DNA from 3 places in the Streptomyces sp. NPDC051976 genome. Region 3 is predicted to be linked to each of the others. Evidence: riboswitches for the same ligand, from Rfam matches in the RefSeq annotation. Region 3 holds a riboswitch; each other region holds the start of a gene.

The links. A riboswitch is a leader RNA that binds a small molecule or an ion and turns the genes downstream of it on or off. The one in region 3 is predicted to bind cyclic di-AMP.
Positions count from the first base shown of each region.
Region 1: it holds a riboswitch for cyclic di-AMP, as region 3 does, so the genes downstream of both, AB0M29_RS01330 (NlpC/P60 family protein) here and AB0M29_RS38355 (M23 family metallopeptidase) in region 3, are expected to answer to the same signal.
Region 2: it holds a riboswitch for cyclic di-AMP, as region 3 does, so the genes downstream of both, AB0M29_RS22285 (M23 family metallopeptidase) here and AB0M29_RS38355 (M23 family metallopeptidase) in region 3, are expected to answer to the same signal.

Region 1 is NZ_JBFAXL010000001.1:285,412-290,088, reverse strand. It holds gene AB0M29_RS01335 (C40 family peptidase) at 1-515, opposite strand, end outside; gene AB0M29_RS01330 (NlpC/P60 family protein) at 858-1,898, opposite strand; cyclic di-AMP (ydaO/yuaA leader) riboswitch at 1,906-2,060, opposite strand; gene AB0M29_RS01325 (NlpC/P60 family protein) at 2,235-3,365, opposite strand; gene pcrA (DNA helicase PcrA) at 3,611-4,677, shown strand, end outside.
Region 2 is NZ_JBFAXL010000022.1:110,631-115,307, reverse strand. It holds gene AB0M29_RS22300 (GNAT family N-acetyltransferase) at 1-150, opposite strand, end outside; gene AB0M29_RS22295 (HPr family phosphocarrier protein) at 311-592, shown strand; gene AB0M29_RS22290 (GntR family transcriptional regulator) at 718-1,419, opposite strand; gene AB0M29_RS22285 (M23 family metallopeptidase) at 1,580-2,401, opposite strand; cyclic di-AMP (ydaO/yuaA leader) riboswitch at 2,416-2,564, opposite strand; gene AB0M29_RS22280 (pitrilysin family protein) at 2,769-4,154, opposite strand; gene AB0M29_RS22275 (pitrilysin family protein) at 4,175-4,677, opposite strand, start outside.
Region 3 is NZ_JBFAXL010000065.1:37,361-42,037, forward strand. It holds gene AB0M29_RS38340 (MFS transporter) at 1-383, opposite strand, end outside; gene AB0M29_RS38345 (helix-turn-helix domain-containing protein) at 386-913, opposite strand; gene AB0M29_RS38350 (N-acetylmuramoyl-L-alanine amidase) at 1,068-1,775, opposite strand; cyclic di-AMP (ydaO/yuaA leader) riboswitch at 2,271-2,407, shown strand; gene AB0M29_RS38355 (M23 family metallopeptidase) at 2,419-3,552, shown strand; gene AB0M29_RS38360 (hypothetical protein) at 3,728-4,261, opposite strand; gene AB0M29_RS38365 (hypothetical protein) at 4,433-4,677, opposite strand, start outside.

The DNA of each region.
Region 1 (4,677 bases), on a different contig from region 3:
GCGTCATGGGTGCGCGCCACATCCTGCCGCTGGGCGGCGAGTTGGGCCAGCGCGGCGGTCTGCCTGCTGCTCAACTTGTCGAGCAGGCCCGCCCGTTCCAGATACGCGTCCGGCGAGGAGCTGAGCACCAGCTGCACGGTCGGGTCGATGCCGCCCGTACGGTACTGCGCCGCCGCCAGCGAACCGATGGTGTCCCGCGTCTCGTTGAACAGCGCGGTCTTGCGGGCCAGTTCGTCCTGGAGCGCGTCGACGGCGTGCCGGGCGGTGTCCGCCTGCTCCTTCGCGCCGTCGTAGCTCTCGGTGGCCGCCTCCGCCTGCTGGTAGAGGGCGTCGACCTCCGCCTTGACCTCGCCGGGGGTGGCGGGCCGCGGCTGCGCGTTGCCGGTCTCCGCGAAGAGGGTGACCGACGCGGCGGAGGCGAGCGCGAGGGTGACGGCCGTACGGGCCGAGGTGCGGGCGGTGAAGGCACGCGCCGCCGTGGGTCTGCGGTGCGAGCGGGGACTGTGGGAGGCCATGCGGCCGTCATCCCTTCCGGGGCCAGGGGACGGTCCGGCGGCGCCCGCCACGGGGGGAGCAGGCGACCGCCGGACCTTCGGCGGGGGCGGTCGTGCCGTCCGGCTTCTGACGGCAATGGGGATCGACCACCTGGGGAGTGACGCTAAACCTGCCGGGGGGAGGGGGCGGGCAAGGAGACCGGGACTGGTCGTATTCGATCGGCCCGCGACCGTAACCGACCGGCGGGCGGGGCGGCCGCGGCGTAATGCGTCCACCACATGACCGAAGAGCCGGTCGGGGACTCCCCGACCGGCTCTCGTGTGCTACGGAATGCGGTGTTGCGGTGCTTCGGCCCTGCGGTGTCAGGCCAGGCGGACGGCGCCCGCGAACGGCATCCAGCTCAACTGCCCGATCTCCACGACCGCGCCGGTGTGCGGGGCGTGCACGATCTGGCCGTTGCCGAGGTAGATGGCCACGTGGCTGATGCCGGAGTAGAAGAAGACCAGGTCGCCGGGGCGCAGGTCCGACTCCGAGACCCGCGTGCCGTCCTTGATCTGGTCCCAGGTGGTGCGGCCGATGTCGATGCCCGCGGCGTGGTAGGCGGCCTGCGTCAGACCCGAGCAGTCGTACGAGCCCGGGCCGGTGGCGCCCCGCTCGTACGGCTTGCCGCGCTGCGCGAGGGCGAACGCGATGGCCTGGGCGGCGCGGCCGGAGGCGGGGCCGTTGTACGTGTAGTGCGTGGGCGTCGACGAGGTGCTGTGGTGGTCGAGCGCGGCGAGCTGGGTGCGCTGGTCCTTGGTGAGGCTGTTGAGCAGCTTCTGCGCGGCGGCCAGCTTGGTGTCGACGTTCTTCTTCTCGGCGGCCAGCTTGCTCTGCGCGGCGGTCAGCTCGTTGAGGCTCGAAGTGGCCTGCGCGCGCTGGATGTTGGCCTGCTCCTGCTGGACCTTGAAGGTCTCCAGCGCCTGCTCCTGCGTGGTGGAGAGCCGGTCCAGCATGTGCGTCTGGGCCAGGAAGCCCGCCGGGTCCTCGGAGAGCAGCAGCTGCGTGGTCTCGTCGATGCCGCCGTCGCGGTACTGCGCGGTGGCGAACTGGCCCAGGATGCGCCGCGTCTCGTTCATCTTCTGGGTCTTCTGCGCGACCTGCGCCAGGAGCTGGTTCGCCGTCGCGCGCTGCTTGGTCGTCTTCTCCTGCGCGGCGTCGTACTGCTGCGTGGCGACCTCGGCCTGCTGGTTCAGTTCCTCGATCTGCGCCTTCACCTCGGCGATCGAGGGCTTGGCGGGCGCCGCGTTCGCGCTCTCGCTCAGCAGGGTGACCGAGGCCAGCGCCGCGGTGGTGATACCGACGGCGGCCCGCGGGCCCGCCGTTGACAGTATTCGGGTACGCGGCTTGCGATGCGACGCCAAGAGAGGCAAATCCTTCCGTGTGCCGCCTACCGGGTTAGCTGACGGGTTCGGGCTGAAGGTCGCCCTACGGTCGGGACACCTTGCGGTGTCTCTACCGATTCACCCCACGTGCTGGGTGGGTCCCCGGCTCCGGTCCAGGACCGGATTGAGCGGAGGTGGTGCGCTGTCGACTCCGGAGCCGACGGGGGAGCACGCCACCTAGCGGGCTACCGTAGTCAACTTCTTCGAGTCTTGGGAAGTTTGGATTGCAATGTGACCGAAATCGCTTTGTGATCTTACTGTTTGTGCACGCCCCCTTATTCGGACAAGTCCGAATACAGAGGGTCAATCCCTCGGTCAAGCCGGGCGGACGGCACCGTAGATGGGCATCTCCGTGATCGGCGCGATCTTCACCACGGTGCCGGTGTGCGGCGCGTGGATCATCATGCCGTCGCCTATGTAGAGCCCGACGTGGCTGATGTCGCTGTAGAAGAAGATCAGGTCGCCCGGCTGGAGGTCGGACGTCGACACCCGGGTGCCCACCTTCACCTGGTCCCAGGTGGTCCGCGGCAGGTCGATCCCGGCCGCCCGCCACGCCGCCTGCGTCAGACCCGAGCAGTCGTACGACGACGGTCCCGTCGCGCCCCACACGTACGGCTTGCCGATCTGCTGGCGCGCGAACGCGATCGCCGTCGCGGCCTTCGACGAGGAGGACGAGCCCGGCGCGGTCGGGGTGGTGCCCCCGGCCTTCTTCGCCGCCGCCTCGCGCGCCGCCTTCTCCTTGGCCGCCAGCGCCGCCGCCCTCTTCTTGGCCTCGGCCTCCTGCTTGGCCGCCAGCGCCGCGAGCCGCGCCTTCTCCTGCGCGGTCAGGCTGTTGAGCAGCTTCTGCGCCTCGCTCAGCTTGGTCTGCACCGTCGCCTTGGCGGTCCGCAGCTGGGCCTGCTGGGTGGTGAGGGTGGCCAGGCTCTTCGCCGCCTCGATGCGCTGCTGCGTCGCCGCCGCCTGCTGCACCCGGTACGACTCGACGGCCGACTTCTGGCGCTGGCTCATCACGTCCGACAGGTGCGCCTGGTCCAGCAGCGCCTGCGCGTCGGGCGACAGCAGGTAGCGGCTGGTCGAGTCGTCGCCGCCGGAGCGGTACTGCGCGGCCGCGTACTGCCCGAGCACCCGCCGCGAGGCGTTCAACTGCTCGGTCTTCTGGGCCGCCTGCGCCAGCAGCTTGTTGACCTTGGTGTTCTGCTGGTCGGTCAGCTCCTTGGTGCCGTTGTAGTGCTCGGTGGCCACTTCGGCCTGGTGCATCAGCGCGTCGACCTTCGCCTTCACCTCGGCGATCGACGGCTGCGCGGGCTTGGCCGGCTGGGCGGGCGCCGCACTCGCGCTCTCACCCAGCAGGGTCACGGTCGCCAGAGCCGCGGTGGTGATCCCCACGGCCGCTCGCGGACCGGGGGCGCTGAGTAGCGCGGTTCTGGCCTTACGGTGTGTCGCCATGGCGGGCGGACTCCTTCCGGACGCCGGACGCTGCCTGGTTGGCGGAGACCGTAGCCAAAGCGTGGCGCCGCTGTGAAGGCCGGTGTCCGATAGGCCCGATACCTTTTCGTAATCTTTTGCGGTTCGCATGCACGGCAGCGCTTTCCGTCACACAGCGTGGCATCGGCACTACGTCGGAGGCGGATTCGGCACTACACCGGAAGCGGCGGTGGGCTGTCGGTGCCGGGCTCTAGACTCGGGAGGCGATGAGCAGCCTCTTTGACGACAACTTCCTGCGCGGTCTCACACCGTTCGACGCCTCCGCCGAAGGCTCGGTCCCGCCGCCTCCGGAGCCGGAGGACGGACCGGGCGGCGAGGACGTGCCCGACGACCTCTTCGGCGGCCGGTTCGACGGCCCGCCGCCCGAGCGGGACACGCACTACCGCGACGGCGCCCCGCGCCCCGCCACCGACCCCGCACAGCTTTTGGAGGGTCTCAACGAGCAGCAGCGCGCCGCCGTCGAGCACTCCGGCGGCCCCCTGCTCATCGTCGCGGGCGCCGGATCCGGCAAGACCCGGGTGCTCACCCACCGCATCGCGCACCTGCTCGGCGCACGTCATGTCCACCCCGGCTCGATCCTCGCGATCACCTTCACCAACAAGGCCGCGGGCGAGATGAAGGAGCGCGTCCAGGAGCTCGTCGGCCCGCGCGCCAACGTGATGTGGGTGTCCACTTTCCACAGTGCGTGCGTCCGCATCCTGCGCCGCGAGTCGAAGGTGCTCGGCTTCACGTCGTCCTTCTCGATCTACGACGCCGCCGACTCCAAGCGGCTGATGGCGCTGGTCTGCCGGGACCTCGACCTGGACCCGAAGCAGTACCCACCGAAGTCCTTCAGCGCCAAGATCTCCAACCTGAAGAACGAACTGATCGACGAGGAGACCTTCGCCGGGCAGGCGGAGAACACGTTCGAGAAGAAGCTCGCCGAGGCGTACGCGCTCTACCAGTCGCGGCTGCGCGACGCCAACGCGCTGGACTTCGACGACATCATCATGACCACGGTCAACCTGCTGCAGGCGTTCCCCGACGTCGCCGACCACTACCGGCGGCGCTTCCGGCACGTCCTCGTCGACGAGTACCAGGACACCAACCACGCCCAGTACACCCTGGTCCGCGAGCTGGTCGGGACCGGCGAGGAAACAGCGGAGCTGTGCGTGGTCGGTGACGCCGACCAGTCCATCTACGCCTTCCGCGGCGCCACCATCCGCAACATCCTCCAGTTCGAGGAGGACTACCCGCAGGCCCGCACCATCCTGCTGGAGCAGAACTACCGCTC
Region 2 (4,677 bases), on a different contig from region 3:
CTTCGACTCGTCCGAGACCTGCTCGTAGAAGCCGACCAGCCGCCCCGCGTCGTCCGGGCCGATCGGTCTGATGTGGGCGATGCCGCCGTCGCGCAGGACGACGTCCGCCTCCCAGTGCACCGGGTACGAATGAGCTGGCTGCGCCGTCATGGGCCCAGGGTAAGCGCGGGCCCGCCCCGCTCGCGGGGGCGACGCACAGCGGGCAGGCTGAGGTGGCGGCGGATCCGCCGGTGCCGGTCCGTGTGCCGGAGCAGCCCTCCGGCCGTGCGAAACTGGTCTAGACAACTGGAACGACCCGAAGGGCAGCACCATGGTTGAGCGCCGTGTCAACGTCGGCTGGGCTGAGGGCCTGCACGCCCGCCCCGCGTCCATCTTCGTCCGCGCGGCGACCGCCGCCGGCGTCCCCGTGACGATCGCCAAGGCCGACGGCAACGCCGTCAACGCCGCGTCCATGCTGGCCGTGCTCAGCCTCGGCGCGACCGGCGGCGAGGAGATCGTGCTCGCCTCCGACGCCGACGGCGCCGACGCCGCGCTCGACCGGCTGGCGAAGCTCGTCGCCGAGGGCCTGGAGGAGCTGCCCGAGACCGTCTGACGGATTCACTCCGCCACCGGGCACGGGAATTCAGCGGGGCCGGACAATCCCACAGGATTGCTCCGGTCCCGCTTTATCGCATTTACGGGCGCCGCAATTCTACGACCTTGTATACGGTGTGTTTGTTAATTGCGGCGGCGCCCCGCGTTGACGGGGTGTTTCAGGATCCTCACCGCGGACCCCCGCTCCACATGGACGGCGGCCAGCCGCCTGGCCCGCTCGGCGTCGCCCCGGGCCACCGCGTCCACGATCGCGGCGTGCTCCTCCCAGGACTCCGCCGCACGGACCGCGGCGCCGTTCCCGTACACCCAGGCGATCTTGTGGCGGAGCTGGGTGAGCAGCGCGGCCAGGGTCGGGCTGCCGGACGCCTGCGCGAGCGTCTCGTGGAACCAGCCGCTCAGCGACGGCAGGTCCGACAACTGCCCCTGCACCGCCCGCTCCTGACCAAGGCGTACGAGCCCGCGCAGCACCTTCAGATGCGCGTCGCTGCGACGCTGAGCCGCACGCGCGGCACCCAGCGGCTCCAGCAGGCCCCGCAGTTCCAGCAGATCGGCGGCCTCCTGCTCGGTCGGCTCGGCGACCGAGGCCCCGGCGTGTCTGCGGGTGCGGACGAACCCCTCGGACTCCAGTGTGCGCAGCGCCTCGCGCACCGGCACCCGCGAGACGCCGTACCGCTGGGCGAGCAGTTCCTCGGTGAGGCGGCCGCCGGGCGGGAAGTAACCGCCGACGATGTCGTCCCTGATGGCCGTACACACCACCTGGGCGGAGATACGCCGGCCCGAGCCGTCCGTGCCGTTCACAGCCGATTCCGCATCGCAGGACCCCATTCTTTTCCCCTATTGTGCGCGACTCCATTCCAGCACACCGGAGAATGGGAAAGCAGCCACCAGAATTCAGGATTGTCCGGGGAGAAACGGACGCACGAAGGCCCCGGCTGGGGGGAAGCCGGGGCCTTCGGTCAGGGGGCGCCGTGGTGGCGCGAGGGGGTCAGACGTTGACGCCGTGTGCGCGCAGGTACGCGACGGGGTCGATGTCCGAGCCGTAGTCAGGGGTGGTGCGCACCTCGAAGTGCAGGTGCGGCCCCGTCACGTTGCCGGTGGCACCGGAGATGCCGATCCGCTGGCCGGCGGTGACCGTCTGCCCGGCCGAGACCAGGGCCTCGGTGAGGTGGCCGTAGACGGTGTACTTGCCGTCGGCGTGCCGGATGATCACGTCGTTGCCGTAGCTGCCGTCCCAGCCCGAGGAGACCACGGTGCCCGCGGCGACGGCGTGCACCGAGGTGCCGGAGTCGACCAGGAAGTCCACACCGGTGTGGTAGCCGCTGGCCCAGTTGGACCCGGCCGCCTTGTACTCGGTGCCGATCGGCGCCGAGCCGACCGGCCTGGTGTAGGCGAGCGCGGCACGGGCGGCGGCCCGGGCGGCGCGCTGCTTCTGCAGCTCGCGCAGCGTCCTGGCGCGGGCTTCGGCCTTTGCCTTCGCCTCCGCCGCGGCCTTGGCCCTGGCGGCGGCCTGCTGCCGGACCTGCTCGGCCTCGGCCTTCGCGGTGTCGGCCGCCTTGTGCTGCGCGTCGGCCTGGACGGCGAGCGAGTGGACCAGGGAGTCGGTCACGTCGAGCGCCTGGGCCAGCGAGGTGCTCTGGGCTGCCTCGGGCTCGGCCTGCCCGGGGGCGGCCATCGCGCTGGAGCCGAAGGCGCCGGTGGCGGTGAGGACGACGACGCCGGCCATGGTGGCGCGGGTGCGGCCGGAGCCCGGGGCGCGGTGGGCACGGCGGTGCTTCCCGCGGGAGGCGGGCAGAACGGTGAACGCCATGGAGAGGCGTCGCTCCTTTCCTTCCTTCTCGCCTACCGGGTTAGCTGACGGGTTCGGAGCAGGAAGGTCTCCTACGGGACCGCCGCACAGGGCGGAAGATCCCGATTCACCCCAGGGACGTGGGTCCCCGGCTCCCCTGACGGGGACTCGGCGATGTGTGCCCGGGGCCGCTGGTGGCGACCGCTGCTGGCGGGCAACGAGCGAAGACGCTAGCCGCGTACTCGCCGATACACCAAACAGATCAGCCGATTTGTTGGCTTCGCCACACCCCCGCGGACTCCCCGAACACCCGCCCATAGTGCCGGAAAACGGGCGGAACCCCGGTGCCACCAGCGGCGACCGGGGTTCCGTCACAACAGGTGCGCGATCAGCCGCTGGTGACCACCTTCACCGGGCCGATGCCGACCTCGCGCACCGGTCCCTCGATGGCGGCCGCGTCCCCGACCAGGACCACCACGAGCCGGTCGAGCGGGAAGGCGTTGACCACCGCGGCGGTCGCCTCGACGGTGCCGGTCTCCACCAGCCGCGCGTACAGCTTCGCCTGGAAGTCGTCGGCGAGTTGCTGCTCGACCTGGTCGGCGAAGGTGTCGGCGACGGCCGCCGCGGTCTCGTAGCGCAGCGGTGCCACGCCCACCAGGTTCTGCACGGCGACGTCCCGCTCCTCGTCGGTCAACCCGCCGTCGGCCAGGGTGCGGATGACCTGCCAGGCGTCGGCCAGCGCCGGTCCCGTCACCTCGGTGGCGACCGAGCCGCTGATGCCCATCAGCGCGGCCCCTGTGGCGCCCTGCGGCGAGCTGGGGGCGGAGCTGAGCAGCACCTGCCCGAAGGCCCGTACGCCGTAGGTGTAGCCCTTCTCCTCGCGCAGCACCCGGTCCAGACGGGATGTCAGGGTGCCGCCGAGGCAGTAGGTGCCGAGTACCTGGGCCGCCCACACCGGGTCGTGCCGGTCGGCGCCGGCCCGTCCGATGAGGACCTGCGTCTGCACCGCGCCCGGCCGGTCCACGATCACCACCCGCGCGGTGTCGTCGGCGGTGATGGCAGGACGGGGGCGCGGCTGCGCCGTGGAGCCGGTCCACGCGCCCAGGGTGTCCTGGAGCAGTGCGGGCAGCTCGATACCGGTGAGGTCGCCGACCACCACGGCGGTCGCCGTCGACGGCCGCACATGGGCGGCGTAGAAGGCGCGTACGGCCGCCGCGTCGATCATCCGGACGGTGTCCTCGGTGCCCTGGCGCGGGCGGGAGCAGCGCAGTTCGGGCGCGAACAGCTCCTTGGACAGCGCCATGGCGGCCCGGCGGCCGGGGTTGGCCAGCTCGTGCGGGATCTCGTCGAGCCGGTTGGCCACCAGCCGCTTGACCTCGTCCTCCGGGAAGGCCGGTGCGCGCAGCGCGTCGGCGAGCAGGCCGAGCGCCTTGTCCAGCCGGGAGGCGGGCACTTCGAGGGAGACCCGCACCCCCGGGTGGTCGGCGTGCGCGTCCAGGGTGGCGCCGCAGCGCTCGAGTTCGGCGGCGAACTCCTCGGCGGTGTGCTTGTCGGTGCCCTCCGACAGCGCCCTGGCCATGATGGTGCCGACGCCGTCCAGGCCCTTGGGCTCGGCGTCCAGCGGCGCGTCGAGCAGCACCTCGACGGCGACGACCTGCTGTCCCGGCCGGTGGCTGGTGAGCAGGGTCAGCCCGTTGCCGAGCGTCGAGCGCTCCGGCGCCGGGAAGGCCCACGGCTTGGGCTCACCGGCCTGCGGCTGGGGGTGGAACGTCATGACGGCCGCGGTGTCGTCGCTCACAGCTCGCCCTCCTGCCCGGTCTGTACGGCCTGGGCGATCTCCGCTGACTGTTCTGGTCCTTCGGCGGCGGCTCCCGCCTCCGGTTCTTCTTCCTCCGCCTGATCGCCGCCCGTGGGCTCGTAGACGAGCACGGCGCGGTTGTCGGGGCGCAGCCGCGCGGCGGCCACGGCCTGGACCTCCGCCGCGGTGACGGTCAGCACCCGGTCCACGGCGGTCAGCGCCAGTTGGGGGTCGCCGTGCAGCACCGCGAAGCGGCACAGCTCGTCGGCCCGGCCGCCCACCGTGGCCAGCCGGTCCAGCCACTCGCGCTCCAACTGCGCCTGGGCGCGCTCCATCTCCTCGGGCGTCGGCCCCTCGGCGGCGAAACGGGCCAGCTCCTCGTCCACCGCGGACTCGATGTCGGCCAGCTCCACACCGCTGGACGCCTTCACGTCCAGCCAGCCCAGCGAGGGCGCGCCGGCCAGCCGCAGCAGGCCGAATCCGGCGGCGACGGCGCTGC
Region 3 (4,677 bases):
ATGTACGCCTGCGCGGCGGTGTCGAAGAGGAGTTGGCCGGTGCCGAGGAGGAAGGCGACGCCGATGAGCAGCGGCACGCTGAGCATGCCGAGTGCGGCGGCGGCCACCGGCACCGCGAGCAGCAGGGCCCGTAGGGCGTCCACCGTCCACATGGTGCGACGCCGCTCCAGCCGGTCCACGAGCGCGCCGCCCAGCAGCCCGAACATCAGCCACGGCAGCACCGCGGTGGCCGCGACGAGGCTGAGCGTGAAGGGGTCGTGGGTGAGGCTGGCGGCGAGCAGGGGCAGGGCGGCCATGTAGACACCGTCGCCGAGTCCCGAGACGCCCGCGGCGGCCCACAACCTGCTGAAGGCGGGCGGCAGTCCGCCGGTGATGCTGGAGATTCTCAAAGTTGGGTGTCCTCGTCCGTGTTGTCCGTGTCGTTCACTGGTCCTGGGTCCTTCGGGCGGAAGAAGGCGACCGCCAGGGCGACTTCGCCCTCCTCCGGCGTCGCCGCCTCGCCCAGTTCGTCCATCAGCGCTTCCAGCCGCTCGGTGAACTCGGCGAACCGCGCCGCCCCGATGCGGGAGTGCTGCAGCCGTACGAGCCGGTGCGGGTCGGCGGGTGCCGCCTCCAGGTCGGCCAGGACGTGCCGCATCAGCACGTCCGGTGTGCCCGGGGCGGGGTCCGGCAGGCGGATGGCGCGGCTGGCCGGTGCGTAGTACCGCTCGGTCACGCCGCGCACCTTGCGGGTGCTGACCACATGGACGATCCCGGCCCGTTCCAGCAGCCGTACGTGGTAGCTCGAACTGCCCTTGAGCAGGTCGAGCTTCTGCGCGATCTGGGTGATGGTGGCCGGGCCGTCGCGGAGCAACCGGATGATCCGGTGCCGTACGAGGTTGTTGACCGCGCGCAGTTGCTCGTCGGTGGTCAGGTCGACGACCTCGGCGGTCTCGGGGGTGGGATCTTCGGGCTGCGGGGGAGTGGGTGGCGGCACGACGTAATGGTCAACGACTCTTGACCATTGTGTCAATGGGGATGTGGGTGCGGAGTTTCCGCGCTGCTCCGTCGGGCCGCCGAGCCCTGGCTCAGGTGCCGTTGACCAGCCGCATGTAGCGCACCCAGTCCCAGTTGGGGCCGGGGTCGGTGTGGTCGGTGCCCGGGACCTGGTAGTGGCCGATGATGTGGTTGCGGTCCTTGGGGATGCCGTACTTGTCGCAGATCTCGGCGGTCAGCGCGGCCGACGCGTGGTACATCGCGGTGGTGAAGTACGCGGGCTGGTCGACCCAGCCCTCGTGCTCGATGCCGATACTGCGGGTGTTGTAGTCCCAGTTGCCCGCGTGCCAGGCGACGTCGTGCTCGCGTACGCACTGGTCGATCGCGCCGTCGGCCGACCGGACGACGTAGTGCGCGGCGGCGGCGTGCGCCGGGTCCTGGAAGAGCTTGATGGTGTCGGCGAAGGTCTCCTGGGTCACGTGGATGACGACCAGGTTGATCGGGTAGGTCGAAGTGCGGTTGGACGCCGTGTAGTTGCCGGTGCTCGCGGGTGCCCAGGTGGCCCCCGGGTAGTCGACGGTCGCGGCCGACGCCCGGCCCCCGCCGCCGGTGAGGCCGCCCGCGATGCCGACGGCGGCCGCGGCGCCGAGGGCGAGTCCGCCGTGCAGCAGTGAGCGGCGGCTGAGGCTGATTCCGTCGGGGTGGCCGGATCGGGCGGACGGGGACTGCGGTCCCGACCGGCCGGGTGGGGCGAACCGGCTTTCGGCGTCGGGGTGTTGGGCGCGAACGGGGCGTTCCATGGTGGGGCTCCCTGGGGGTGTCATGGCGCGGCGGTGCCGGTGGGTACGGGCCGGTAAATGCGGACGAGTGCATGACAAATTCGCGAGGCGTGCCCATGGTGGGACCCAGGTCGGCGGCCTGCCAAGCGTTTCGCTAACTGGCAGAGGTCCACACCGGTGGCGGCGCGGTCGTACGGGGTCCGGTGCGGGTGCGGCGCCGGGTGCGGTCGATGGTCGCGTGCGCCCCCTCGTGCGCCCTCATGTGCGCGGGCGCACCCGGGGATTCCGGCTGCCACTGCCCGCTGACCGACCGTAACCATGTCACCCCCCTCCGATAACAACTGACACACACTCACATCACTACTCGGCCACGTAGCGCGCCTGCTTTAACCCGACTAGATGCTCGATGCCCGATTGGTTCTGACGTTCAACTCTTGGATTCGACTTGGAAAACGCCCCCGGCTCTATTAACGTTCGATAACGCAGCGCGGTCGTCACCACCGCCACAGAGGCGGCACCGTGCGCTTGCCGAATCCCGTCCGCGGGAACCGGGGACCCACCACATGGGGTGAATCGGGCAGCTCCCAGGCCCGTAGGAGACCTTCCTGCTCCGAACCCGTCAGCTAACCCGGTAGGCGACAAGGAAGGAAAGGAGCGCGCCCGCGTGGCGTCCAACCAGCCTGCCTACGCACCGGCCCCGCAACTCGGCACCCCAGGGGACCGGGACGATCGCGACCTGACCGAGCGCGACATGACCGAGGCGGAGCGGGCCGAGGCTTTGGCCGAGGCGCTCCGCGGCAAGCACCGTCTCCCCCGGCAGCGGGCAGTGGCCCGCGGCACCACCGTGATCGGGGTGGCCGCGATGGCCGCCGTCGGAGCGGGTGGGGTGGGCGGGGTCGCCATGGCGGCCGATGCGGCGCCCGCGCCGATCTCGCTCCCGGACGCGCCCGAGGTGCCCGAACTCCCTTCCCTGCCGCTGATTTCGGACGCGCCGGCCGCTCCCGGCCTCCCCGACGCCCCGTCAGCGCTCCAGGCCACCGATCTGCCGCGTGACCTGCTGAGCGTCGGCGAACAGGCCGCCTCCACGGACGCCACGTCCTCGGCGGCGTCCGACACCACCCCCACGAACCCGGCCCCCGAGGCTGGCGACGCACGGTCCGCCGACCCCGGTGAAGCCTTGCGTGCCCGCATCCTGGGCCAGGCCAACCAACAGCGTGACGCCGCCGCACAGGCCGAACGCGCCGCGGCCGAGCAGGCCGCCGCCGCACAGGCCGCCCGTGAGGCCGCCGCCCAGAAGGTGCGCGAACAGGCCGCGGCTGCCAAGGCCGCCGCCGAGGAGAAGGCGAAGGCCGACGCGGCCGCCGCCGCCCAGGAGGAGGCCGACCGGCTGGCCCGGCTCGCCGCCTCGTACCTCAAGCCCGTCGCCTCGTACACGCTCACCGCGGGCTTCGGCGAGGTCAGCTCGCTGTGGGCCAACACCCACACCGGCCAGGACTTCGCGGCCCCCACGGGCACCCCGGTGCACGCCATCCACACCGGCACGATCACCTCGGCGGGATGGGCGGGTTCGTACGGCTACCGCGTCGTCCTCACTCTCGCCGACGGCACCGAGCTCTGGTACTGCCACCTGTCCACGATGGTCGTCACCTCCGGCCAGGTCACCACCGGCGACACGATCGGCCGCGTCGGTGCCACGGGCAGCGTCACCGCCCCCCACCTCCACCTGGAGGTCCGCCCCGGCGGCGCGGCCCCCGTCGACCCCCTGGCGTGGCTGCACGCCCACGACATCACCGTCTGAACCGGCACCGTCCTCGTGACGGTCCTCGCACCACGGTCTGTGCCACGGACCGAGCCGGGCGCCTCCCCCTCAGCCCGGCTCGTACCCCCGTGGTCCGGCCTTCCGAACACGGCGGCCCTGGCGCACTCCCCCCCGACGCCAGGGCCGCCGGCCTGTCCGCGGCCACTCTTACGTGTCAGACGCGGTGCCAGTGCGGACGGCCGCTCTCCATCACGCACTTGATCAGGACGCCGTGGGCGTCGAGGGTGGACCGTCCGAGGTCGCGGGTGGGGCAGAACTGCCCGGCGGAGTAGCGGCGTCCGCTCGGGGAGACGATGTCTTCGCCGCTGCGGTCGCTGGTGGGTGAGGGCGGCGCGGGCTCCTGGGCGGTGGGCCGGGGCGACGTCCGCTTGGGGGTGGGCCGCGGTGTGGCGGGCGCGGCGGTGGTGTGGGTGGGTGCGGTGGTGCTGGGTGTGGTCGTGGGCGGCGCGGTGGTCGCAGGCGTGGTCGTGGGGGGCGCCGTGGTGGCGGACGCGCTCGGCGAGTCCTTGGCCTCTGACGATCCGGAGCTGCTGCAGCCCGTGGCCAGTACGGCGATCGCGACCGCCGCGCAGGCGGCGACGGCCGCCGCCCGTATCGCGGATGTCCGCCCGGTGGTCCGCCCCCCGATCCGCCCCCCGGTTCTCCGACCTCTGTGTGCCCGCTGTTCTGTACGTATGGTGCCCGGCATGCCGACGCCTCCCCTTCGATACGGCGGCGGTGCCGATGAGAGCAGGCACCGTGATGCCTATTTGACCGATAACGGTCAGCGAAGGATGTACTTTGCGCCGTACTGGCGGAAAAAGAACGATCGGAAGGCGAATCCGACGCCTTCCGACCGTATATGGGGTCTCGCCGCGCCTTAGATCGAGCGCCGTCCGGAGATCGCCCAGGACGCCGCCGCCACGCCGCCGGCGACGGTGAACACCGCGGGCCACGCGCCGAGCTTCTTCGCCAGGGGGTGCGAACCGGCGAAGGCGGCCACGCAGGCACTGGTCAGGCCCACGGCGGCGGCGGCGCCCGCGCGCTCGTTCCACTCCCTGGCCGCGACGGCTCCCGCCGCCGCGAGCGTGACGCCGCCGAGCGCCCGCTTCTTCGTCCACCGGG